DNA from 2 places in the Alteromonas sp. ABH4_453 genome. Region 1 is predicted to be linked to the other one. Evidence: predicted binding sites of a transcription regulator. Region 1 holds the regulator's gene; the other holds the start of a gene.
The links. Region 1 encodes LexA, which represses DNA repair genes until DNA is damaged. Its sites were predicted from a motif close to TACTGTATNNNNATACAGTA; they were not measured.
Positions count from the first base shown of each region.

Region 2: a site for LexA is predicted at 8,947-8,966, ahead of uvrD (DNA helicase II). Genes of this name have one in related genera too.

Region 1 covers NZ_JBSWXP010000002.1:116,910-129,328, reverse strand. The annotation lists gene ACXAGV_RS03990 (polysaccharide deacetylase family protein) at 1-585, shown strand, start outside; gene ACXAGV_RS03985 (GNAT family N-acetyltransferase) at 665-1,252, opposite strand; gene ACXAGV_RS03980 (SCO family protein) at 1,254-1,898, opposite strand; gene cyoE (heme o synthase) at 1,895-2,812, opposite strand; gene ACXAGV_RS03970 (COX15/CtaA family protein) at 2,805-4,022, opposite strand; gene ACXAGV_RS03965 (hypothetical protein) at 4,028-4,567, opposite strand; gene ACXAGV_RS03960 (SURF1 family protein) at 4,560-5,264, opposite strand; gene ACXAGV_RS03955 (DUF2909 domain-containing protein) at 5,310-5,519, shown strand; gene ACXAGV_RS03950 (cytochrome c oxidase subunit 3) at 5,535-6,428, opposite strand; gene ACXAGV_RS03945 (cytochrome c oxidase assembly protein) at 6,452-7,039, opposite strand; gene ctaD (cytochrome c oxidase subunit I) at 7,187-8,830, opposite strand; gene coxB (cytochrome c oxidase subunit II) at 8,840-10,003, opposite strand; gene lexA (transcriptional repressor LexA) at 10,584-11,210, opposite strand; gene ACXAGV_RS03925 (hypothetical protein) at 11,323-12,419, opposite strand, start outside.
Region 2 covers NZ_JBSWXP010000007.1:167,924-180,342, reverse strand. The annotation lists gene ACXAGV_RS15230 (S1/P1 nuclease) at 1-277, shown strand, start outside; gene rraA (ribonuclease E activity regulator RraA) at 424-909, opposite strand; gene ACXAGV_RS15220 (phosphatase PAP2 family protein) at 1,275-1,787, shown strand; gene ACXAGV_RS15215 (MJ1255/VC2487 family glycosyltransferase) at 1,789-2,856, shown strand; gene lptM (LPS translocon maturation chaperone LptM) at 2,908-3,105, shown strand; gene lysA (diaminopimelate decarboxylase) at 3,105-4,355, shown strand; gene dapF (diaminopimelate epimerase) at 4,391-5,221, shown strand; gene ACXAGV_RS15195 (DUF484 family protein) at 5,218-5,913, shown strand; gene xerC (tyrosine recombinase XerC) at 5,919-6,839, shown strand; gene ACXAGV_RS15185 (HAD-IA family hydrolase) at 6,860-7,600, shown strand; gene cysE (serine O-acetyltransferase) at 7,716-8,513, opposite strand; gene uvrD (DNA helicase II) at 9,026-11,197, shown strand; gene ACXAGV_RS15170 (GGDEF domain-containing response regulator) at 11,240-12,419, shown strand, end outside.

The DNA.
Region 1 (12,419 bases):
ATGGGCGAGCGCGCATGGCTGGAGAAAGTTTGGCAGAACGTAGAAAGTGCTGAAAAGAAGATTGAAGATAAACTGGATGTTAGCCTTAAATATTTAGCGTACCCGTTTGGTGAATACAACACGGCGCTCGCTAATAAGCTCAAAGCTGAAGGTTACATAGGATTCGGGCAGCATTCCGGGGCTGTGGGCCCATCTAGCGACATGCAGGCACTACCGCGCTTCCCCGCGGCCGGTCCTTACGCCAATTTGGCAACGCTAAAGACCAAGCTTAATAGTCTTGCCATGCCAGTGACGCAAAGTTCACATAAAGACCCTCGTATGACAGCGCGAAACCTGTCATCGCCCATTAGTTTAACGATAGACAGTGACGATGTTCGCCTTACACAAGTAAATTGTTTTTTCGGCGGCGACCCTATAGAGACTAGCCTAGAAGAAAATGTGCTTACGTTTACCCTTGATGAAACGCTTCCAGTAGGACGTTCACGTGTGAATTGTACAGCACCGTCTCATACGCAATCAGGGCGTTATTATTGGTACTCTACGCCCTTCTTTGTGGCAGATGAGAACGGCAATTACCCAGACTAGGGCATGTCGATAAGGCGCATCTAGGCTTGAGCGCGAGCGCATATCGATTGGGCTCGCGCTTATATAAGGAAACGTTTACCTATACAGGTTTAGAAAACCGAATAAAACCTTTATTTATCGACTCTTCCACAAAACTATGACGCTGATAGAAACGAATGGCTGGCACGTTCGACACTTCAACATCTAGTACCACCTTACGTTTGTTCAGTTTTTCTGCTCGCGCTTGCATAGCATCTACCAGTATCGTTCCCACGCCCGTTCGACGGGCGCTTTCTTCAACAGAGAGATGGCCTATCATGAGTTCGGTATTAGTAGGCGGCGTAAGATTGATGGCCACGGTCTGATTGCGCATGAGCACTGTCATAGCCTCATCGAGGGTAAAGTACGATGTGATGCTATCAAGGGTCGCCCTATCAAATGTTGCACCTAGTTTGCTGTGCCAAGAGGTCACAACGCCGAGTACTTCGTCACCGCTACACGCCACCCAATGATTCTTAAAGCCATATTGCCCGCCACCGAGTTCCCATGCATGAGACAGGTAGCCGTCGGCCGTTTTATTTTTATTATGTCCAAAAATAGACGTTAATAATGACTGCGCCGCGTTCAATATGAGCGGCGTAGTTTGCGCAGCATCAGATGCTACACCTTGCCTTATTTTGATTTCCATATTACTGCTTCGAGATTATTATTGGCATATCAGCCAATATTTGCTGGGAATCACTTATCGATAGCTTTCCTGGCTCTCTTTTTGGTTTGAATCTTCCTATCACCCTAGCTTCAGGGTCGACAAGTACGACAGATGCACTGTGATCAACTAAATAGTTGGGGTTATCGGTACTTTCAGCAATGGCATACATCATTCCTAAATTACGTACAAAAGGGAATAGCGCCTTGTGCTCTCCAGTAACGGCAATGAACTCCTCATTAAAATAGCTCACATACTCTGAAAGTCTTTCAATTGAATCGCGATTTGGATCAACGGATACAAAAACAACTCGAGTAGGTTCGACACTATTTAATGCTTTTAGTTCAGGATATATGCCGTTCAGTTCAGCCATGGTAGTTGGGCAAATATCGGGGCAGAAGGTATAGCCCACAAATACTAAGCTCCACTGCCCTTCAAGCGACGAATTATCAAACACTTCACCTTCATGAGATGTAAGTGAAAACGGTGATAATGCTCTCGGCTCTGGGTAAGTCTGAAAGTATTCAGGCTGATTTTCAACATTTGGGGGCGCGATATACAGCGCCCCTACGATGCCTGCACATAGCGCTAAAAATGCAACAAGGCCGACGGTAGTTCGTTGATTCATAAACTCAGTGGTATGTAGTGATCTAAGAGTAATACGACAAACAATACCATGAGATGAATAATTGAAAACCTAAAAGTTTTCATTGCAGTTTGTGGCTCTGCATCGAATTTTAACTTTAATGCATAGTATAAAAACCCAATGTTAAGCACACTTGAGCCAATCAAATAAATGAGATCGCTCATGCCTGTAAGGTAGGGCAGCAAACATACAAGCCCCAACAATACTGTATACAGCAACACTGACGTTTTCGTAAATGATACACCGTGGGTTACCGGCAGCATAGGTACCTTCGCTTTGGCGTAATCTTTTTCTCTATGAATAGCGAGCGCCCAAAAATGCGGCGGCGTCCAAGTAAAGATAATCAGCACTAAAAGCAGGGCATGGGCATGTATTTCCCCTGTAACCGCGGTCCAACCTAGAAGCGGTGGAGCAGCCCCTGCTAAACCGCCAATCACGATGTTTTGCGGTGTCGCTCGCTTTAAATACATCGTGTAGATAAACGCGTAGCCTACTAAACTTGCTAAGGTTAACCACGCGGTTAGCATATTCACAAAAAGAGCCAACACTACAAATCCAACCACACCTAAAATGCCTGCAAACCACAGCGCGTTGTTTACGCTAACCTTGCCTTTTGCGACGGGGCGATTAAATGTACGCGCCATCACACTATCTATCTTATGGTCGACAACGTGATTAATAACCGCAGCAGACGCAGACAACATACCAATACCCAATAAGCCACAGATAAGTACGGTTGCGTTTACCCACGAAGGCGTAGCTAAACACATGCCTACTAACGCAGTTAACAGCAACAACATGACGACATTAGGCTTAGTCATTTCATAGTAATCTCGCCACGTGACTACATTGTGCTGACGTGAAGTACGCGCATGTAAAGAGACCGATTTAGCCATGGAAACCTCCTGGAGCTTTAGGGAGAATATGAGAAGACGTTGACGCGTTTAAAGGGTCGTGCAAAGGCGCTTCGTGGATGCTAAATGCACCTGCCCCCTGCAGTGGTTTCGAACCTGAGAATGAGCCTGTATTTCGTTTTTCTGTACCGAAGACGTTATCGTTTTCTAGTGCCAAAAATACGGTAAAAATGAGGTGGAGTAGGGAGAGAAGTAACACAGCTGCGACCGCGTTATGCATTACAGCGACAGCCAGTGGCAGCATAAAGATAATGTTGCTAAGTCCTAATGCCACTTGCGTGCACAATGCGACCAACATAAACGCACCCACATATTTTTGTTTACTTGTGGTGTAGCGGCTTACCAACACACTTATACCTAGTGCTAGCAAGTATAAAAACGTGATGACCGCGCCGAACCTATGCACTATGTGCATGGTAACTCGTTCGCCGTAATCGTGAGCACCAAACTCATAGTTGTCTGCATCAGGCACACTGAATGCACCTGCCAAATCAATTCTTCCCTGCCAACCGCTTTCACAGACCGGCATTTCCGTACAGGCTAACGCGGCATAATTGGCAGAAGTCCATCCACCAAGAGCTATCTGGGTAACAAGCACGCCAAGCCCAATGAAGGCGAAAAGTTTAAGGTTTCGCTGAAAGACTTTGGCTTGAGGTAAGTCGGTAATATCCTGTTCATGCATATCTGACGCTATGGGCGCTTGTTTAGTTTTCGATGCATCACCTGCGGTGTTGCGCAAGCGGAGGTAGAGAATAAACAGGCAAGAGAGTACAGAGAAGCCCCCCAGTAAATGCCCCATAACTACGACGGGAAGCAGATTGAGCGTCACGGTCCACATACCAAGTGCTGCCTGGAAGATAATGAGTCCCAGCAGTAACAGAGGTAGTTTAACGGGCGTACCTTTGTCGCGCTGCCGAATAGCAATAATGGCAATAGCCAGTACACACAGCCCCAGCGTTCCAGCAAAATAGCGGTGAATCATTTCATTCCACGCTTTAAATGCCTCAACTGGACGTTCGGGAAAAGCGGCGTTGGCTTGTGCCACTTTTTCCTCACTCAAAGGCACGGTTAAGTTACCGTAGCATCCAGGCCAGTCGGGGCATCCTAGCCCCGCGTCGGTCAAACGCGTATATGCACCGAGAATAATAACGACTGCCGCCAAAAAAATACTGAAAAGGGTTAATTTTTTCATGGCCATTATCCTATACGCGATAATTTAAGAAGCTTTCTCATATCTGCCAGCATGTTGCGGCTTTCCATCACGGCGTCTTTTCTATCGTCTTTAATGTCGTAAAAGAGCATGGCGTTATTTTGCGTATCAACAATATAAACACTGCTAGAGGCAAGCGCGGTTGGTGTAGTAACGGGTAAGGTTTCGACAAAAGGGTAGTCTTTTAGCGCGGCTATCGCAGTTTGGTCGCTTGACGCTGTCGTGACGACTACTGCTTGGGCACGGTCCGATTCTTTACCTAGCGCAAGCCACACTTGGTTAATACTGAAAAGGGCGTTTTCGCACACTGCGTCACATTCACTTGGCATCACATACAATAAACGCCATTTAGGTTCCGCGTTTTCTAAAAGCGCACTCATGTCGATGGTCGGCGCGAGCAGCTGACCTTTATTTGTCGCGCCTTTAGTAAACCAATCGTTATCAAGTGCGAGCTTTGCCAGAACAACAGGTAAAACAAACACGACTACCATAATAATTAATGTTTTTTTCGAAGCAGCATTACTCATAACTACGTCCTTTCTTACTAATTGCAAAGCCGCCAATGGCTGCAGCGGCAATGGCTAAACCAAACCATTGAACTGCATAGCCAAGGTGCTTTTCAGGAGACATTACGACGGCCTGATGTTCGCGAATAAACGCGGGGTCAGGCGTGGTAAGGTGAAGAATAAAGGGTAAAAGTTTGCGCTCTAAGGCATTGCTTAGTGCAGGGAATTCTATATGTTGTACCAGCGCAGGGCTTTGCGACAAAGCCATGTTGGTTTCTTTCACTAAGGGGTTGTTACCCGGCACGCTAAGCACGCCGATTAATTCGCGCGTTTGGCTTGTAAAACTTATATCCGGTAGCGTGCGCGTTAAGTCTGGCGCAGGCACCCAGCCAAAGTTAACCAAGAGCCACCCGACATTGGTATTTACCGGTACGATGACATCGAAACCCACCCGCTGATTGTGAATCTGATTATCTAATAGCAACACATGGTTAGCGTCTATTGCGCCGCTGAAGGATACGGTAATATCCCGAGGATCATCATGAGACAACGCCTCTTCTAAACTCAAGGTTCCATTACTTTGCTTTTGCGCTATGCTAGCTAAGCGTTGTTGCTTTTGGACCATGCGATCAAGTTGCCAGTACCCTAAACCGCACATAATCGCCACACTGACACCCGTGAGTAACCAAGGAATAACGTGGCGAGTGCGAGAAAACATGATTATTTCGCACCATGCAAAATTAGAATAAAAACAGAGGTGAATATGTTGATAAAAATAGTCCTTGTTGCGTTGGTGCTGTACATGATTGTGAATTTGTTCATGGCGATGCGAATCATGATGAAAAATGACACGTCTAAGGGCCCGATGAGTAAGTACATTGGTCGACGCGTGCTCACTTCTGCCGTCATTGTTATTATTATTCTTATCGCTATTGGTACCGGTTTAATTACCCCAAACCCAAGGCCTTACTGAGTTTGGGGATTCCTTTTAAAGTACGTAAACAAAGATGTAGAGCATGACCCACACTACATCTACAAAGTGCCAGTACCAGCTCCCCGCCTGAAACGCGAAGTGGTTTTCAGGCGTGAAATGGCCTTTCAAGACCCTAAAAAACAGTACAATTAGAATGATGGTGCCAAGGGTCACATGCATGCCGTGAAACCCTGTGAGCATAAAGAAGGTGTTGCCGTAAATGCCTGACTGAAGCGTAAGCCCCAAGTCGCGATACGCATGTATGTACTCTTCTACCTGTAGGAACAAGAACCCACATCCAAGTAAGATAGTGATACCCAGCATTAGGGTTAGCTGTTTGCGTTTGTTTTGCTCTAGTCCCACATGAGCGAAGTGCAGTGTAATAGATGAGATAAGCAAGATAACCGTGTTAATTGTGGGCAAACCCGCTGCACTCATTTCCTGTGTGGTAGTGCCGCCTGGCGTTGACACCAGCGGCCACATGGCCTCAAAGGTCGGCCATAAGACTTCATTGGTCATAGCGTTATTCGAAGCGCCACCCAGCCACGGAACGGAAATAAATCTCGCGTAGTAAAGGGCGCCGAAAAACGCAGCGAAAAACATCACCTCTGAAAAGATAAACCAGCTCATACCTTGTCGATATGAACGCCCCAGCTGATCGCTGTAAAGCCCTGCCATAGATTCGTCTATTTGATTTTTAAACCAACCTACAAGCATAACCAGCAATACTGCTATCCCCGCTAAAAGGATATGACCGCCATAGCCTGTTTCACCTTTGGTTGCTTGCACCACATAATTGCCCGCACCTACGGCGATAAGAAATAGAGCAACGGCCCCTACGATGGGCCATGGGCTTTGTGCGGGTACATAATATTTTTGGTATTCGTGATTCTGTACTTCGGGTTGCATTTTCTTCTCCTTACCCCTTCGGCCTATTCGCCATTTGATGGTGTTGAAGCCATAAAGGGATTCGGTGTTGTCGTTAGGTCACTGGCTCGCGCTGTGACGTCATAGAGTGTGTACTGCAAGGTAAAAAACGTAATTTCTTCAGGTAGCTGAGGGTCTACATAAAACTGCATGGGCATATAGGCTTCACTACCCGCATCTAATGGCTGCTGATTGAAGCAGAAGCATTCAGTCTTGTTCAGGTAGAGTGCTGCCGTTCCGGGGGATACAGAGGGAATGGCCTGAGCTACGATATTGCTTGATGCAGGGTTTCTGACATAAAACGACACCGTATTAAGTTCGCCAGGGTGCACTTTCACGCGCTTGGTTTCAGCACGAAACTCCCAGGGCATTCCGGTATTGGTGCGAGTGATAAACTCGACGGTCACTTCTCGCGACTCATCAATCTCAACCGATTGATAAACCGCGGCCGTGCCTTCGGTTTTTCCGTTAATTCCCGTAACGTCGCAAAATACGTCGTACAAGGGAACAAGGGCAAAGCCGAAGCCAAACATGCCAATGACAATAGCAACAAGTTTAATAACCATCTTGTTGTTTGCGCTTTGCTGTGACATCACGTGACCTCCGGGTAAGTCCATAGATGAAGGTTGGTAAACGCTTGTTTAGTCGTTTATCTCCCTCACCACCTGCAATGTGTGAATGTCATTCCCATCGGCTTTTGCCGGTTGAAAGGAATGACCTATTCACAACGCCACCTACCGTTACTTAACGACAGGTGGCGTTTCAAACGTGTGATAAGGAGCGGGTGATGGAATTTCCCATTCCAATCCTTCTGCGCCGTCCCAAACTTGCGCTGATACCGGCTCACCTTGCTTTTTGCATGCCTTGATAAGCAGGGCAAGAAAGATAAGCTGAGATAAACCGAATGCAAAACCACCCAAGCTTATCCATTTATTAAAATCAGCGAACTGCAATGCATAGTCAGGAATACGGCGTGGCATACCAGCCAAACCCACAAAGTGCATAGGGAAGAACAACACATTGACCGATACCAATGAGCACCAGAAATGCCATTTAGCTAAGGTTGTGTCATACATTTTTCCCGTCCATTTAGGCAACCAGTAATACACCGCAGCCATGATGGAAAAGACCGCGCCAGTTACCAATACATAGTGGAAATGGGCAACAACAAAGTAAGTGTCGTGATACTGGAAGTCCACGGGGGTGATCGCCAACATCAACCCTGACAGCCCACCAATGGTGAACAGCACAATAAAGGCAATAGCGAACATCATTGGCATTTCAAAGCTCAGTGAGCCGCGCCACATGGTCGCTACCCAGTTAAACACTTTCACGCCAGTAGGCACCGAGATAAGCATGGTGGCAAACATGAAAAACATTTCCATGTACACCGGCATGCCCGTGGTGAACATATGGTGAGCCCATACAACAAAAGAGAGCAGCGCAATCGACGCCGTGGCGTACACCATAGACGCGTATCCAAACAGCTGCTTTCGAGAGAAGGTAGGAACAATTTGCGAGATAATGCCGAAAGCGGGCAAGATCATAATGTACACTTCAGGGTGCCCGAAGAACCAGAAAATATGCTGGAACATAACCGGGTCGCCGCCACCAGCAGCATCAAAAAAGCTCGTGCCAAAGAACTTATCAGTTAACACCATGGTAACCGCACCGGCGAGCACTGGCATTACCGCAATCAGCAAGAATGCCGTGATAAGCCACGTCCATACAAACAGCGGCATTTTCATCCAGGTCATGCCTGGCGCACGCATATTAAAGATGGTCACAATCACGTTAATCGCACCCATAATGGATGAAATACCCATGATGTGAACAGAGAACACAAACAACGCTGTCGAATCGCCACTGTAAGTCGTTGAAAGGGGCGCGTAGAAAGTCCATCCAAAAGCAGGGCCGCCGCCTTCCATAAAGAGCGAGCTCAGTAGAATGAGAAAGGCACCTGGTAAGATCCAGAAGCTCCAGTTATTCATACGCGGTAACGCCATGTCAGGGGCGCCGATCATCATGGGAATAAGCCAGTTTGCGAGCCCAGTAAAGGCTGGCATTACTGCACCAAATACCATGATAAGCCCGTGTACCGTAGTCATTTGGTTAAAAAAGTTAGGCTCAACTATTTGCAGGCCAGGTTGGAACAATTCAGCGCGGATCACCATGGCCATCGCACCACCAACTAAAAACATAATAAAGGCAAACCACAGGTAAAGTGTGCCTATGTCTTTGTGGTTAGTAGTAAACAACCAACGCGTTATCCCTTTAGGAATATGATCGTGATGTTCATGGTCATCATGTAGGTGACCGTCAATTACTTGATCACTGTGAGGCGCAGAGGTATCTGGCGAAATAACTTCAGTTGCTTTGCTCATTGTCTGCTCCTAATTACCGTTTGCCACAGCGTTGACGTCTTTGGCCTGAACTATGTCGCCAGTATTATTGCCCCACGCATTGCGCTCGTAAGTCACTACCGCTGCAATTTCTTTAAGGCTTAGCATTTTGCTAAACGCCTGCATAGCCGTACCCGACTTACCATGAAGTACAATATCAATGTGACCTTGCTGATCTTCTAACGCCATTTTGCTGCCTTTTAATGCCGGGAACACGCCAGGTAAACCTTCACCATTTGGCATATGGCAAGCTGCGCAGGTAGTGTTGTAAACACGCTCGCCAACTTTCATTAACTCATCCATCGACATATTCATAGAAAGTAGGCGTTGCTCTTCTTCTTTCGCTTTGCGAACAATTTCTTCTTGTTCGCCCATCCATTTATCAAATTCAGCAGGCTCTTTAGCAATCACCACAACCGGCATATAGCCGTGGTCTTTTCCACAAAGCTCTGCGCACTGTCCGCGATAAATACCTGGCTCATTCACCTTGGCCCAAGACTCGTTAATAAAGCCGGGGTTGGCATCTTTTTTCACAGCAAAGTCAGGAACCCACCAAGAGTGAATAACGTCATCTGAAGTAATAAGAAAGCGTACTTTTTTTCCAGTAGGGATAACCAATGGGCGGTCAACTTCCAACAGGTAGTTATCTGTTTTTTGAAACTTGTTCTCTATTTGCTCGCGTTGAGTAGCAAGCAGAGAATAAAACTCTACGTCGCTGTCCATATACTTGTAGTGCCACTTCCACTGTGAGCCTGTTACTAGCACAGTCATGTCTGGCTCAGATGTGTCTTCCATCGCAATCAATGTATTCGCTGCAGGCACAGCCATAAAAATAAGAATAAGAAAGGGGATAACGGTCCAAGCAATTTCAACTTTCACGTTCTCATGAAAATTTGCTGGCTTCGCGCCACGCGACTTTCTGTGCAGATACATCGAGGCAAACATAACCCCAAACACTACAACAGCAATGCCAACGCATATAAAAAACATCAGCATGTGGAGGTCGTAAACCTGGCCACTGATGTCGGTGGCACCGCGTCTTAAATTAAGTGAAGAAGCCTCTTCACTGACTTCTTGGGCAAGAAGCAAAGGAGAAAAAAGCAAAAACGGTATTGTTGAACACCATTTTGCGAAAACGGTCGTTAGTTGTTTCACTCAGCACCTCCGTAATAGCAAGACCAAGAACGCTGATTATTTTGCGCGATGCCCTACCAAATGGTTTGCGAACGATTGACCCATCACCTCAACTTGTAAAACAAATTCAGAGCCATTGTTATTATTTTGTTAACCTCTGTCTAAGAATTGCGCAATAATGTCGTGCCGTCTAGTCTTTTCTGTTAAAAATTTAACGAAGCGTTCAATTTTTAACCATTCCCGTGGCAGCCTTACGTTACATATTGGATGGAAAAAGAAATGAGCATGTATTAAGCGAGAATAAAATCAAACGTACATTTTGAACAACACAAAGGTTCTACGAGCAATCATTTGATCATAAAATCAACAACTAATAGGTTGTTAATATTTATTTTCAAACAAACTTTAGAATAATGAATGCATATTCAGTAGTTCATTCACAGGCAAAATACGCGTAATACACTTTCTGATAGTCATGGTTGGGTTCGTTTTTTAAAGGCGGGCTTAGTCACCCTAACTCCAGAAAACTGGTAGAAATAAAGCAATAAAAGGCATAAAAAAAGCGGCTAGTGCGCCGCTTTTCGTTGAAGGTGTTAAAACCTTACATCCAGTCCGCGTTTCTTATAACGCCTACTGCAATCCCCTCAATAGCAAAAGGTTCGTTGGCTAGGTCTACTCGAATAGGTGCGAATTCTTCGTTTTCGGCATGAAGTAATACTTCACGACCACGTTTCTCTAAACGCTTTACCGTAACATCTTCGTCTACACGTGCCACAACGACCTGGCCATTGTGAACATCGGTGGTGCGATGCACAGCAAGAAGATCGCCATCTAGAATACCGATGTCTTTCATACTCATGCCGTTAACACGCAGTAAAAAGTCTGCTTGAGGTTGAAACAGTGCAGGGTCTACCTTGTAGTGTGATTCTACGTGCTCTTGCGCCAAAATTGGCTCACCCGCCGCCACACGACCAATGAGAGGTAGGCCTTCTTCTTCAGGTACGTCATTTTCGAGAGGAATATTGAGTTTAATACCCCGAGAGGTACCCGGCAGAATTTCTATCACGCCTTTACGCGCCAAGGCTTTCAAATGTTCTTCTGCTGCGTTGGCAGAACGAAAACCAAGTTGACGAGCGATTTCCGCACGCGTAGGCGGCATCCCCGTTTCTTGCATGGTGGTTTTGATAAGTTCTAAAACTTCGGTTTGTCGAGCTGTGAGTGGGCGCATAAAAGACCTGTCTGTTCATACAGTTCCTGTAAGTATATACACCTAAAACTAAATAACAAGCACTTGCCGCGTCTTTTGCTATAAGCAATAGACAGCGACAAGTGTATTACCCTTATTTCACAAGAAGGGCCATGTTCGGATTACCTATTTGAAGCTCTACTTTGCCGGCATTGTTCTTTCGGGTACGCATACCATCGACATGATTAATGCCAATGGAAGGGCTAAGCCAAATGACATGTCCATTGCTATCTATTTCAGTGACTCGGTAAGCAACGTTGTCATAATATCCATACGATGAGTCATATTCTTCAGCTTGGTAAATGCCAAGTATTGATTGATTAGACGATGTCGTTGGAATGACGGCTATATTTTGAAGATCGAATGTAGGCGTTATGGCGTCTTTAAGTACTAAGGCGTCATTTGTTACGTCATAAATATTTATTCTATTGTAGTTTCTATCTAAGCATGCAAACTCAGAGGCGTCGTCGCCATCAGCATTAATTCTTATCAATTGACTACAAGAAACATCTAGTTCATTCAGTCCGACAAACTCGCCATCTTGCATTGTATAGAGCTTTAATGATTCATAGCCACTAACAGCAAAAAAGTGTTCGCCATTATTGGTGAGCTCAGCGACAGCATCTATTGAAAACTCATTGATGACAGAGTCAATGAGCACTTGGTTCTCAATATCGAATGCTTTGAGTCGATTGTTTTCAACAATGACCGCATCAACAAAATTATCGTCATTCACGTCTACAGCTTCGATGAGTGAGACTTGGCTGTTTTGATTTTGGCTCAGCGACCACTGAATTGAGTTATCTGACAACTTAACTACGTTGAATGATGTATTGCTATTCAAAGCTCCTGTGAATAATTCACCCACGCCATCATTGTTATAGTCAGTAACAACGGGTCTGCTATAGTCAAAAACATCGTCGCCAAGTTCGTCGCTAAGGGTAATCTCATTCTCCGTGTTAACTGACAGCACCTGAATTGATGTGTAGTAGTTAGTTGTCTCACTAACAAAGACAGCTCTTTCATCATTATCACCAAAAGGGGCCCAGCCGGCAGCAAAGTAATTAGAAGAGTGTGCTTCCGCTCGTATATCTGATAATACGTAGTCGCCCTCAGCATCTTGCTGTGCAACCTGAATTTCGCTGTCGCCAGTCCAGATTATTTCGTTTCGGCTATCGTTATTCAGGTCGC
Region 2 (12,419 bases), on a different contig from region 1:
AATGTTAGACCAGCGCGACTTGTCATATTCTGAATGGACTGAATGGCTTACAAAGACCATTAACTCAAAAGATATTCGCAGCTGGGCAACCACCGACCCAATGGTATGGATTGAGGAAAGTACCGCTATTCGCGACACTATTTATCCAGATGACGCCAACAACATGAGCTACGATTATTTATACAATCACCTACCTACTGCCAAAAAGCGTTTGCAGATGGCGGGAATTCGTATCGCAATGTATTTAAACAAGGTGTTTGACGAGGCCAATAAATAGTTTTTCTCAACCCCGAGTTACTCCAAGGCTGATTAATTCGCCTCACCTAGGTTTCGGGAATGTCGTAAGTACCTAAAACAAAAACGGAGGCATACGCCTCCGTTTTTTAATTCTTAAAGCAGCTAGCTTCTGCTTACTATTTAACTTTAATCTAAGTCTAGCGGCTCGGGGGAAAGAATAACACCCGTGCTATCAGCATATAGGTGGTCTTCAGGTAGAAACGTAACGCCACCAAAGTTAACGGGGACATCTACCTCACCTATGCTTTCGCACTCAGCATTCACAGGGATTGCTGCAACAGCCAACACGCCAATGTCCAGTTCAGCAAGGCTATCGACTTCCCGCACACTCCCGTAAATCACAACAGCTTCCCAATCGTTATCAATAGCAATTTGAGCAGATGATGCATCAAATAACGCACGGCGGCTTGAACCACCGCCATCTATCAGCAGCACTTTACCCGCGCCAGGCTGAGCAAGTACACGGTCAATAAGACCTCTATCTTCAAAGCATTTAATAGTGGTAATTTCACCACCGAAAGAATAACGGCCACCAAAGCTTGCGAAAATTGGATCTACTACGTCTACGCTATCAGCAAACAAGTCGCATAATTCAGATGTGTTGTATTCCATTCTTTTTGCCTTACTAAAATTGAGAAGCGTTGAAGCTCTAAGCTAGTAAAACTTAGCATAGCATTAATTCTTATGATGCAAACGGTTGATTTACCGCGTTTCGTTAAATTTTTCGCATTTGTGTAAAATGCAAGACTTTCCTCTAACCATAGCCAACATGAGCACGTATTTTGCTTCATACATTCAGCTGAAATACTTTTGCAAAAAAATTGTTTAATAATCATTTTCCCCGTTTGAGCAAAGGGTGCATGGCTAAAAAGAAACCACGTGAGTTGTCAAAAAAGTTTCTTTTTTCCGTCACCCACTGTTCACAGACGCACTTTAGCCTGTGCAGTAATTAATCGATAGGGGACAAGGCAATGTTAATGAAATCCTTGACCAAGTACGACACTGACTTATTTTATCGCCTCTACAAACTGACGCAAAAAAGAGACTGCCGAAGCATTGTGTGGCTATCAAAAACAGGTGACGGCTATTTATACTTCGTCATTGGCATGTTGCTTTGGGCGTTTGAGCCTGAACACGGTGAGCTTTTCCTCTATACGGCGCTGATGGCATATGCGCTGGAATTACCCATTTATGTGCTGCTTAAGAAAATGTTCAAGCGCCCGCGCCCTTGCGATTTTCTAATGAATTTAACAGCACATGTCACGCCGTCGGATAAGTTTTCCCTTCCCTCAGGCCACACTGCGGCCGCAACATTAATGGCTTGTATCGTGGCGCACTATTACCCGCCATTTGCCTTACTTGCTTACAGTTGGGCGGCGCTTATCGGGCTATCACGAGTGTTGTTAGGTGTACATTATCCTTCTGATGTTGTCGCAGGATCACTGCTAGGCGTAACAATCGCGACACTAAGTATTTCAATTCTGGGGTAGTATGAAATTATTGTATGGTGTGCAAGGCACCGGAAATGGGCATATTGCCCGAGCACGAATTATGGCCGCCGCACTAGCGCAGCGGGATGACATTAGCGTTGACTTTGTTTTTACCGGCCGCGCCCCTGAAAAATATTTTGATATGGAAGTGTTCGGAGAATACCGAACATATAAAGGACTTAGTTTCATTACGAAAAGCGGACGAGTAGACAAATGGTCTACGGTGAAAGAAGCCAACATTCGTCAGCTAAATAAAGATATAAAAGCATTCGATACTCGCGATTACGATTTGCTGGTTAACGACTTTGAACCGGTAACGGCGTGGGCAGCAAAAAAGCAAGGCTTACCGTCTATTTCGATCAGCCACCAAGCGGCGTTTGCTTATAATGTGCCGAAAAGCGGGAATACCATATTTGATACCGTGCTCATGAAAATGTTTGCGCCTACCGATTTACAGCTAGGCGTACATTGGTATCATTTCAATCAGCCTATCATCCCGCCTTTCGTTGCTGAAAAGCCAATAACATCTTCAGGTAATGGCCATGTTTTGGTTTACCTGCCGTTTGAAGATATCGAAGATATTCAACAGATGCTTGAGCCGCTAAGCGATCAAGTATTTGAGTGTTTCCATCCTAATATTGATGAAGCAAAAGAAGTGGGCCACATTCATTGGCACCCCACGTCCAAAAAGCATTTTCAAAAAGCGCTTCAGCACGCTAGTGGTGTAATTGCTAATGGGGGCTTTGAGTTATCAAGTGAAGCACTTCAGTTAGGAAAAAAACTGCTCATTAAGCCCTTACATGGCCAGTTCGAGCAGCTGTCCAACGTACTAACCCTGAATAAACTGGATTTATGCCAGACCCTTTTTCAACTCGACACCGATATTGTAGAAGAATGGCTTGAGGCGCCCGAAAACGAAGCGATAGCCTTTCCTGACAATCCAAACATACTCATCGACTGGCTCAAAAATAAAGACTTTTCTGACACCAAGAGCCTATGCGACACACTTTGGAAAAACGTTCATTACGGCGATAAAACACAAGAACGATTATTGGCTCTTGCAATTTAACACCGCAATGCGATGATAGCGACATTTGTCGTATTCTTTGCGGGATTTTTCGTGCTTAAAAAGTCTGTTGTTTTCTTGCTAACACTCTCAGCATTGTGTGGCTGTGGGTACAAAGGGGCGCTCTACATTCCTGACGCGCCTGCACAAAACACATCTGCTGAACCAGCGTCTTCTAATAATGCAGAAGCTGAGGCTCCATCAAGCGCCAACACCCCATCCCCCGCAACTACTTCTGGAGAGCTGAACTAGTGGATTTTTTCGCCTACAGCCAAGGTCAGCTGCATGCTGAACAAGTGTCTGTTTCTGATATTGCAGCCCAGCACGGAACGCCGGTATATATTTATTCTCGCGCTACGTTAGAGCGCCATTGGCATGCCTTTAACGATGCTATTGGTGAACACCCTCACCTTGTGTGTTATGCAGTAAAAGCTAACTCAAACATTGGTGTGTTGAGTGTTTTAGCAAAGTTAGGTTCGGGCTTTGACATCGTTTCAGCGGGTGAATTGGCCCGTGTAATCGAAGCTGGTGGTGACCCGAGCAAAGTGGTATTTTCAGGTGTAGGTAAAAAACACGACGAGATTCGCTATGCACTAGAACAAGGCATAATGTGTTTCAACGTAGAATCAGAGCCAGAGCTTCATCGCATCAACCAAGTGGCTGGTGAAATGGGCGTGAAAGCCCCTATTTCACTGCGCATAAACCCCGATGTAGATGCCAAAACTCACCCTTATATTTCAACAGGGTTGAAAGCGAATAAATTTGGTATTGCCCGAGAACGCGCGATTGCTACCTATGAATTAGCCGCTTCCCTGCCTAACCTAAATGTGGTTGGTATGGACTGCCATATTGGCTCGCAGCTCACTGAAATTGGTCCGTTTGTAGATGCGCTAGAGCGTCTGCTTCTGCTTATTGATGAACTGGCTGAGCGCAACATTAATATTGAGCACTTAGATGTAGGTGGTGGTCTTGGCGTAACTTATAACGACGAGCAACCGCCTCACCCTAAAGCCTACGCACAAGCCATGGCTGAAAAAATGGTAGGCCGTGAAAACCTTAAGTTAATCCTTGAACCTGGTCGAGCTATTGCAGCTAACGCAGGTATCCTGGTCACTGAAGTTGAATTTATAAAAGAAGGTGAAGAGAAGAGCTTTGCCATTGTCGATGCTGCAATGAACGATTTATTGCGTCCTGCGCTTTACTCAGCATGGCAAAAGATTATTCCTGTAAAAGAAGGAAGCACGGCAACGCCTCGCACCTATGACGTCGTGGGTCCTGTGTGTGAAACCGGTGACTTTATAGGTAAAGACCGCGAATTGGCCATTGAACCTACCGATTTACTTGCAGTTCGCAGCGCCGGTGCCTATGGTTTCGTTATGGCGTCAAACTACAATAGCCGCTGCCGTCCAGCCGAGATTATGGTAGACGGTGACAAAGCAATTGTGGTTCGCGAAAGAGAAAAACAAAAAGATCTCTGGCAAGGTGAGTACAAACTTCCGTAAACTAGAGACAAACTAACAAGATAGATGCGCGTTTAATGCAGGTTCAATTTTCTAAAATGCACGGCTTGGGTAACGATTTCATGGTTATTGATAACGTTACTCAAAACGTCTTTTTCTCTAAAGAAAAAATTCAGCAATTAGCTAACCGAAACTTCGGTATTGGCTTCGACCAGCTGTTGATGGTAGAACCACCATACGACCCTGAACAAGACTTCCACTATCGCATCTTCAATGCTGACGGCTCAGAAGTAGAGCAATGCGGCAATGGCGCCCGTTGTTTTGCGCGCTTTGTTAAGCAAAAAGGCCTGATTAACCGCAATAAGATAGTGGTAAGCACCAAAGCAGGTAAGATGGTGCTTTATTTAGAGAAAGACGGCCAAGTGACCGTTAACATGGGCAAACCAGAGTTTGAGCCTGCTAATATTCCACTTACAGCCAACAAGCAAGAGAATACCTATATTTTGCGTGTGGGCGAACGCACCTTGTTTATTGGGTCAGCGTCAATGGGCAACCCCCATTGCGTAATGGAAGTTGACGACGTTGATACGGCCGATGTTGCCGAAATTGGTCCGCTTGTTGAAAAGCACGAACGCTTTCCCGAAGGCGTAAACGTAGGCTTTATGCAAATTATCAACGACTCACATATCAAACTTCGCGTATTTGAACGTGGTTCAGGTGAAACTTTGGCCTGCGGCAGCGGCGCATGTGCAGCAGTTGCAATTGGGCAAATACAGGGTAAATTAGGTAAAGACGTACGGGTAGACTTGCCCGGGGGCAGTTTACGTATACGCTGGCCAGGCCCAGATAACGTGTTAAAAATGACAGGACCTGCCGAACACGTATATGACGGACATATAAATTTATGAGCGAAGTATCAGGGCAATCTAACGCCACGCAATTGATTGAGCCATTTAACGACACAGCGGAATTGTCGAGTGCTGAAGTGCGCGCGTTCTTATTACAAAACCCTGAGTTCTTTGCCGAGCATGCCGACCTTCTCGAAAAAATTAACCTACCTCATGAGCACAAAGGCAGTGTTTCACTTGTTGAAATTCAAAGTGAGCAACTAAGACAAAAAGTCAGACAGCTTAATTTCAAGCTTAATCAGCTGGTAACTATCGCTAAGCAGAACGAAAAAATATATCGCGTTTATACCGACTTGAACGTGCAGTTACTGCGCTGCGAAAGTGTTGCCGAAGTGCAGTTTACCTTAGAAGATGTACTGCAAGAGCGTTTGCAATTGTCCTCTGCTGTGATCAAAAGCTTTAGAGGCCCCCACGCTATTCCTGAACTGCAACAACGTTTGTTCACAGAGAAGCGCTTTAAGAATACCAACTTCTTCTTTGGTCGTTTGTCACAGCACGAACGCCAGCTGCTTTTCGGCGAAAGCCCGGCAGAATCTGTCGCGTTAATGCTACTTGGTGACGACCGTGAATTAGGTATTTTGGGAATTAGCAGCAGCGACGCCAGCCACTTTACTCCAGACATGGATACCCTTTTGCTTCAGCAACTTCAGCAAGTGCTTAATATCATCTTGCCTGAAATGATGGGATATTAGGTGAAGTGTCTACGGACGCCTTAATCAGCGAACCCTGCCAGCAATGGCTAGATAAGTTTCTGCTTCATCTTCAGGTGGAGCGTGGGCTATCTCCTCACACCATCAAAAATTATCAGCGCCAGCTAATCGAAGTAGCTAAGCTCCTTGGGCTTTACGAGTGGTCAGGCCTTACGCCCAGTGATATTAAGCGCGTAATGGCCGACGCCAAGATGTCTGGGCACAGCGCGCGCAGTATTGCACTCAGACTGTCAGCACTTAGAACCTTCTGCCAGTACCTTATTGACCACCAGCAGCTATTCAGCAACCCTGTAGAGGGCATTCAAGCTCCTAAACAGGGAAAGCCATTACCTAAGCAGCTTAGCGTAGATGAGATGCAGCAGTTACTTAATGCTTCACCTCGAAGCAGTGACGATGATGAAGGCATGCAGTTAAGGGATGTAGCTATGTTTGAGCTGCTGTATGGCTGCGGCATACGCTTAAGCGAACTTACCGGGCTTAACTTAGCCGATTGTCTAAAAGACGGTACGGTGAAGGTCATGGGTAAAGGGAGTAAGCAACGTATACTGCCATTAGGGCGGCACGCACAAAAAGCGCTAAACGCCTGGTTAAAAGTACGCCCTTCTTACGCTTCACCTTACGAAAGTGCGGTCTTTGTGAGTAAGCGCAAAACCCGAATATCGAACAGACAGGTCGCCAATCGCTTAGACAAGATGGCTAAAGATCAATTGCTATCGCAAAAAGTAAGTCCCCACAAACTGCGCCATTCTTTCGCTACTCACGTACTAGAATCCAGTGGCGATTTACGTGCGGTTCAAGAGCTTTTAGGTCACGCTAACTTATCGACAACACAAGTTTATACTCACCTCGACTTCCAGCATCTCGCCAATGTGTATGATGCGGCTCATCCGCGCGCGCGCAAAAAGTAATACTAACTTAAGGTTTCACCATGCAGTTTTTCAGGTCTATTAACAACGTCGAGGCGATGACCTTCGACCTTGACGACACCCTTTACAATAACGAACCTATTATTCGACGGGCCGAAGAAGCGCTTCAAGCGCATATTGCAAAACACCATAAGTCAGCTGCCGCGCTATCGGTAAACGACTGGTTAGCACTAAAGCGAGCAGCTATTAAAAAGGATTTGCGCTTAGCCTCTGACATGGGGCAGCTTCGCCGTGTAGTGCTTACCGCAGCACTCTCTAACACCACACCTGAAAAATTAACAACAGTTCTAAGCACCACAGGCGAACTTAGTGATGCGGTAGAGGCGTGTTTTAACTGCTTTTACGATGCTAGAAGCGACTTTAAATTGGCTGATGAGGTACACGCAGCACTTAAAGCAATTAGTAGTAAATTACCGCTTATCGGCATTACTAACGGCAATGTAAACGCAGAAAAAATAGGCATTGAAGGTTATTTTGAATCTATTCTTCATGCCAGCACATCACGCCCTATGAAACCGGCCCGCGACATGTTTGATGAAGCCGCAACGCTTTTACAAGTTCAACCGAAACACATTCTTCACGTAGGCGATAACATCATAAAGGACGTACAAGGGGCAATTAACGCTGGCTATCAAGCCGCATGGTTTGCCTGTAATAGACCCATGAAACTCGCCAACGAGCCCGTTAGTGTACTGCCTCACGTCGCACTAGATAACCTCAACGAATTAACCCACTTCCTATGAATAATGGGGTCAGAGTACTTTAATCGCTTAAATGTGGGGTTAGAGTGAATAACGGGGTCAGAGTACTTTAAACTTTTACGAAGTGTAAAAGTTTAAAATACTCTGACCCCATATTTTAGTTATCTTCTAGGACGTTTTGGCGCATGGACTCGCAGGGGCTTTGACAAACCGGTCTCCCAACCACTTTTGCTGGTACGCCCACCACAGTGACGTGGGCTGGAACACTGTTCAGTACAACGCTACCAGCGCCGACTTTTGAGCCTTCACCTATTTCGATATTTCCTAGGATCTTGGCACCTGCGCCAATTAACACACCTTGGCGAATTTTGGGGTGACGGTCGCCAGACTCATTACCCGTACCGCCAAGAGTGACGCTTTGCAGAATAGACACGTTGTCTTCTACCACTGCTGTTTCGCCCACGACAATGCCAGTTGCGTGATCGAACATAACGCCTTTACCAATTCGTGCAGCAGGATGTATATCTACACCAAAACTTGCCGAGTTGCGACTTTGCAAGAATAAAGCTAGCTGGTGACGCCCGTGCACCCAGAGATAATGCGCCATTCTATGCACCTGAACAGCATGAAAACCTTTAAAATGCAGTAAAGGAGTAAGGTAGTCGTTTACTGCGGCATCGCGCGCATTAATCGCCATTATGTCAGCAATTGCTGCCTCGCTAATGCCAGGCTCTAACAAGTAGGCTTCGTCGAACACCTCACGTATAGCAATCGCAGGCATCACGTCATCTGCCATTTTGTTTGACAGAATAAAACTTAGCGACGATTCGAAATTATGATGTGCAAGAACACTGGCGTGCACATAGCTAGATAGCAATGGTTCGTTGTCAGCAACAATTTGCGCTTCTTGTTTGAGCGTCGACCAGAAATCGATGGGCGTAGAAAGTGCAGTCATGAGCATGTCCCGTTAGTGTGCTGTTAATGAGCTATTTTTGTGCCAATGTATGTCGTTAAAAAGTTGGGGCCGTGTGCTTTTTTCAGCTTGCCTAAATTGGCTTAACGCTTTTGCTAACATTCGCCTTGCCTGAAAGCGCAGAGGAAGCCGAAGTAAGAAATCAGAAAGTTTACCCGAGTTTGGCGTGATGCAATACCGATGTGATACCTACCAAGCGCATAATTCGATCAATTTATCGTATTAATTCGTTATAGCTAATAACTGTATCTTTCATATGTGCACTTTTAAGCTTTTCTTTAACCCCTCTAGGCTCAGTCACTATTAAACCAAAACGGTTAAAGCGCCCTATTCTATCATTAAGAGGCCCGCACAACCGCACACCTTAAATAGGTAAATAACCGCGCTTTTAGTTAACGAAAACGGTAAAAAACTGGACTGTATAAATTAACAGTCAGATGGCATAATAGCCCGCTGCTGAATGTATAACACTATCAACTAACAGGTACCACACTATGGATGTATCTCGACTGCTAGACGAGCTTAACGACAAACAGCGTGAAGCAGTAGCAGCCCCATTATCAAATGCCCTAGTATTAGCTGGCGCTGGTAGTGGTAAAACCCGCGTATTAGTGCATCGCATCGCGTGGTTGATGGAAGTCGAAAACATCGCCCCTTTTTCTATTTTGGCAGTGACGTTTACCAATAAAGCCGCCAAAGAGATGCGCGGCCGTATTGAGTCGTTGATGGGTCGCAGCCTACACAATATGTGGATTGGTACCTTCCACGGACTTGCACACCGCCTATTGCGCGCGCATCACGCTGAAGCTAATTTGCCTGAAAACTTTCAGATTATTGACTCAGACGACCAATATCGTTTGATTCGCCGCATTCTAAAAGCCATGAATTTAGATGAAAAGCATTGGGCCCCTCGTCAAATTCAGTGGTACATAAACGGCAATAAAGACGAAGGCTTGCGTCCTCAACATATCGAAACCCATGGCGATCATATTCAAAAAACCATGCGTGAAGTCTATGCGGCATATCAAGACGCTTGCGACCGTTCAGGCCTGGTAGATTTTGCTGAGCTGTTGCTACGCGCCCATGAATTATGGGCCAAAAACCCAGAAGTACTAGCGCACTATCAGCGTCGTTTCCGTGCAGTATTGGTTGACGAATTCCAAGATACTAACAATATCCAATATGCATGGCTTCGTATGCTTTGCAGTGGCGGAAATAACAACATTATGATTGTTGGCGATGACGATCAGTCTATTTACGGCTGGCGCGGCGCGAACGTAGATAATATTCAGCATTTCCTAAAAGACTTTAATGAGCCTACCACTATTCGCCTGGAGCAAAATTACCGCTCTACCGGAAATATTCTTAAAGCAGCGAACACCGTGATCGACAACAATACAGGCCGTCTAGGCAAAGAGTTGTGGACAGAAGATGCGCAAGGTGAGCTGATTTCTGTTTATGCGGGTTTCAACGAGCTAGATGAAGCGCGCTTTATCGTGTCTAAAATCAAAGACTGGCTAAACCAAGGCAACGCCCTTAGCGACACTGCCATTCTTTATAGGAACAACGCCCAGTCTCGAGTACTGGAAGAAGCCTTGCTACACGAAGGGCTGGCATATCGCATTTACGGCGGTTTGCGATTCTTCGAACGCCAAGAAATTAAAGATGCTCTGGGTTACATGCGCATGGTAAGTCACCCGCACGATGACGCTGCCTTCGAGCGTGTGGTAAATACGCCAAGTCGCGGTATTGGTGAGAAAACCCTATCGCAAGTGCGCGACACCGCGCGAATGCACAACTGTTCAATGTGGCAGGCGTGCCAACTGCTTATAAACGAAGGGGGTTTTAAAGGCCGCGCGTTAAACGCGATGCAAAGCTTTGTACTGCTTATAACTGAACTAGAGCAAGCCACGTTAGATGAGCCGCTTGACCAGCAGGCTGACAAAGCGATTCGTCAATCTGGCCTTTACGCCATGTACCAAGCAGAACGCGGAGAAAAGGCCCAAGCGCGACTAGAAAACTTAGAAGAATTAGTCAGTGCATGTAAAACCTTTATCGTGCCCGAAGAAGCAGAAGAGATGTCGCCTCTAGCTGCATTTCTAGCCCATGCATCGCTTGAAGCAGGTGAAACCCAAGCTGATAAAGACCAAGACGCTGTACAAATGATGACGATACACACCGCCAAAGGTCTTGAGTTTCCACTGGTGTTCTTAGCGGGCGTTGAAGAAGGCATGTTCCCTAGTCAGATGACCAACGACGAACCAGGTCGAATGGAAGAGGAACGCAGACTTTGCTATGTTGGTATGACACGCGCTATGCAAAAGTTGTATATCACTTATGCAGAAAGTCGTCGATTATATGGGCAAGATAAGTATCATACGGCTTCGCGTTTTATTCGCGAGATGCCAGCAGATTGTGTGGAAGAAGTTAGGCTTAAATCAACAATCTCAAGACCCGTGCATAACCGCTTTAGTCAAGCAACCTCGCACGCCAGTTTTGAAGAAACAGGCTTCAGTTTAGGTGAGCGCGTAGTGCACCGTAAATTCGGCGAAGGGATTGTGCTTAACTACGAAGGGAGTGGAGAGCATGGCCGCGTTCAAGTAAACTTCGACGAATTTGGCAGTAAATGGCTGGTACTTGCTTACGCAAAGCTGGAGAAAGCGTAACATCATTAATTGGCAAGGTAGCCCAAACCTAAGTTGGAATGTATGCAGCAACATGTGCTGATCATCGAAAATGGTGAAGGCAACCTTGAGCTTATAGCGAAATTAGTCCGCCGTGCGGGACTTACGCCCGTTGGTGCAACCTCGCTTACCGAAGGTAAGGCCCGTTTTTCACAAGAAATGCCTGAAACCTTCTTGTGCGCCATTGCTGCCTATGCTTTACCTGATGCGCCGAAAGGTGAAGCTATCGACTTTGCTGTCGAATCTTTTATTCCGACCATAGCGACAACGGAAAATCTCGACAATGCTATTCGCGACAAAGTGCTTGAGCGTGATGTTGTCGATTACATTCCCAAAGAAAATTCACAAAACTACGATTACCTAAACCGCCTTATCAGTCGCCTTGAAAAAAACAAATCTACAGGTGTTGTTGTAGTAAGTACGAATCGCGTTTTACGCTCTAAAACGGTTTCTTTACTCCAACGTCATAACTTCATCGCATTTGAGTGCTTAACAGCTACCGATGCTATGCAGTGTTTATCTGAGCACAAAAATGTACGCCTTGTTATTACCGATAACACATTGCCTGACATGACAGGCACCCATTTTGTAGCAAGCCTGAGAAAAGCCTTCTCCAAAGAACAACTTGCCATAATGGGGATAGCGGGTGGTAAAGGAATGTTAATGTCTGCGCACTTCATTAAGAGTGGTGCAAATGACTTCCTACGCGTCCCTTACTGTCATGAAGAGTTCTTGTGTCGTGTGATGCAGAACGTGGAATATATTGAAAGTGTTGAAGAAATACGCCGTGTGGCGAATACCGACTATCTGACAGGTTTACCGAACCGACGTCACTTTTTCTACATGGTCACAGTGCAACACCAAAACCTTTCTGAAGACCATGCCCTTGCTCTGATTGACCTAGACTTTTTCAAATCAATAAATGATACCCATGGTCATGACGCCGGTGACATTGTGCTAAAAGCCATGGCGGCCCTCATTGAATTTTATTTCCCTGATGAAATCATTTCACGATTTGGAGGCGAAGAGTTTTGTATTTATATGCCTGCAACGCCGCTTAAAGAAGCATGCGAACGCTTAGACGATTTTAGAAAAGTGGTGGAAGCTGAAGTTATCCAACTTCCCCAAACGGACATAAAAGTGACTTGCAGTATTGGGGTAAGTGGCGCACACACTCAGCGTGTGGATAAGCTTTTGAGCCTAG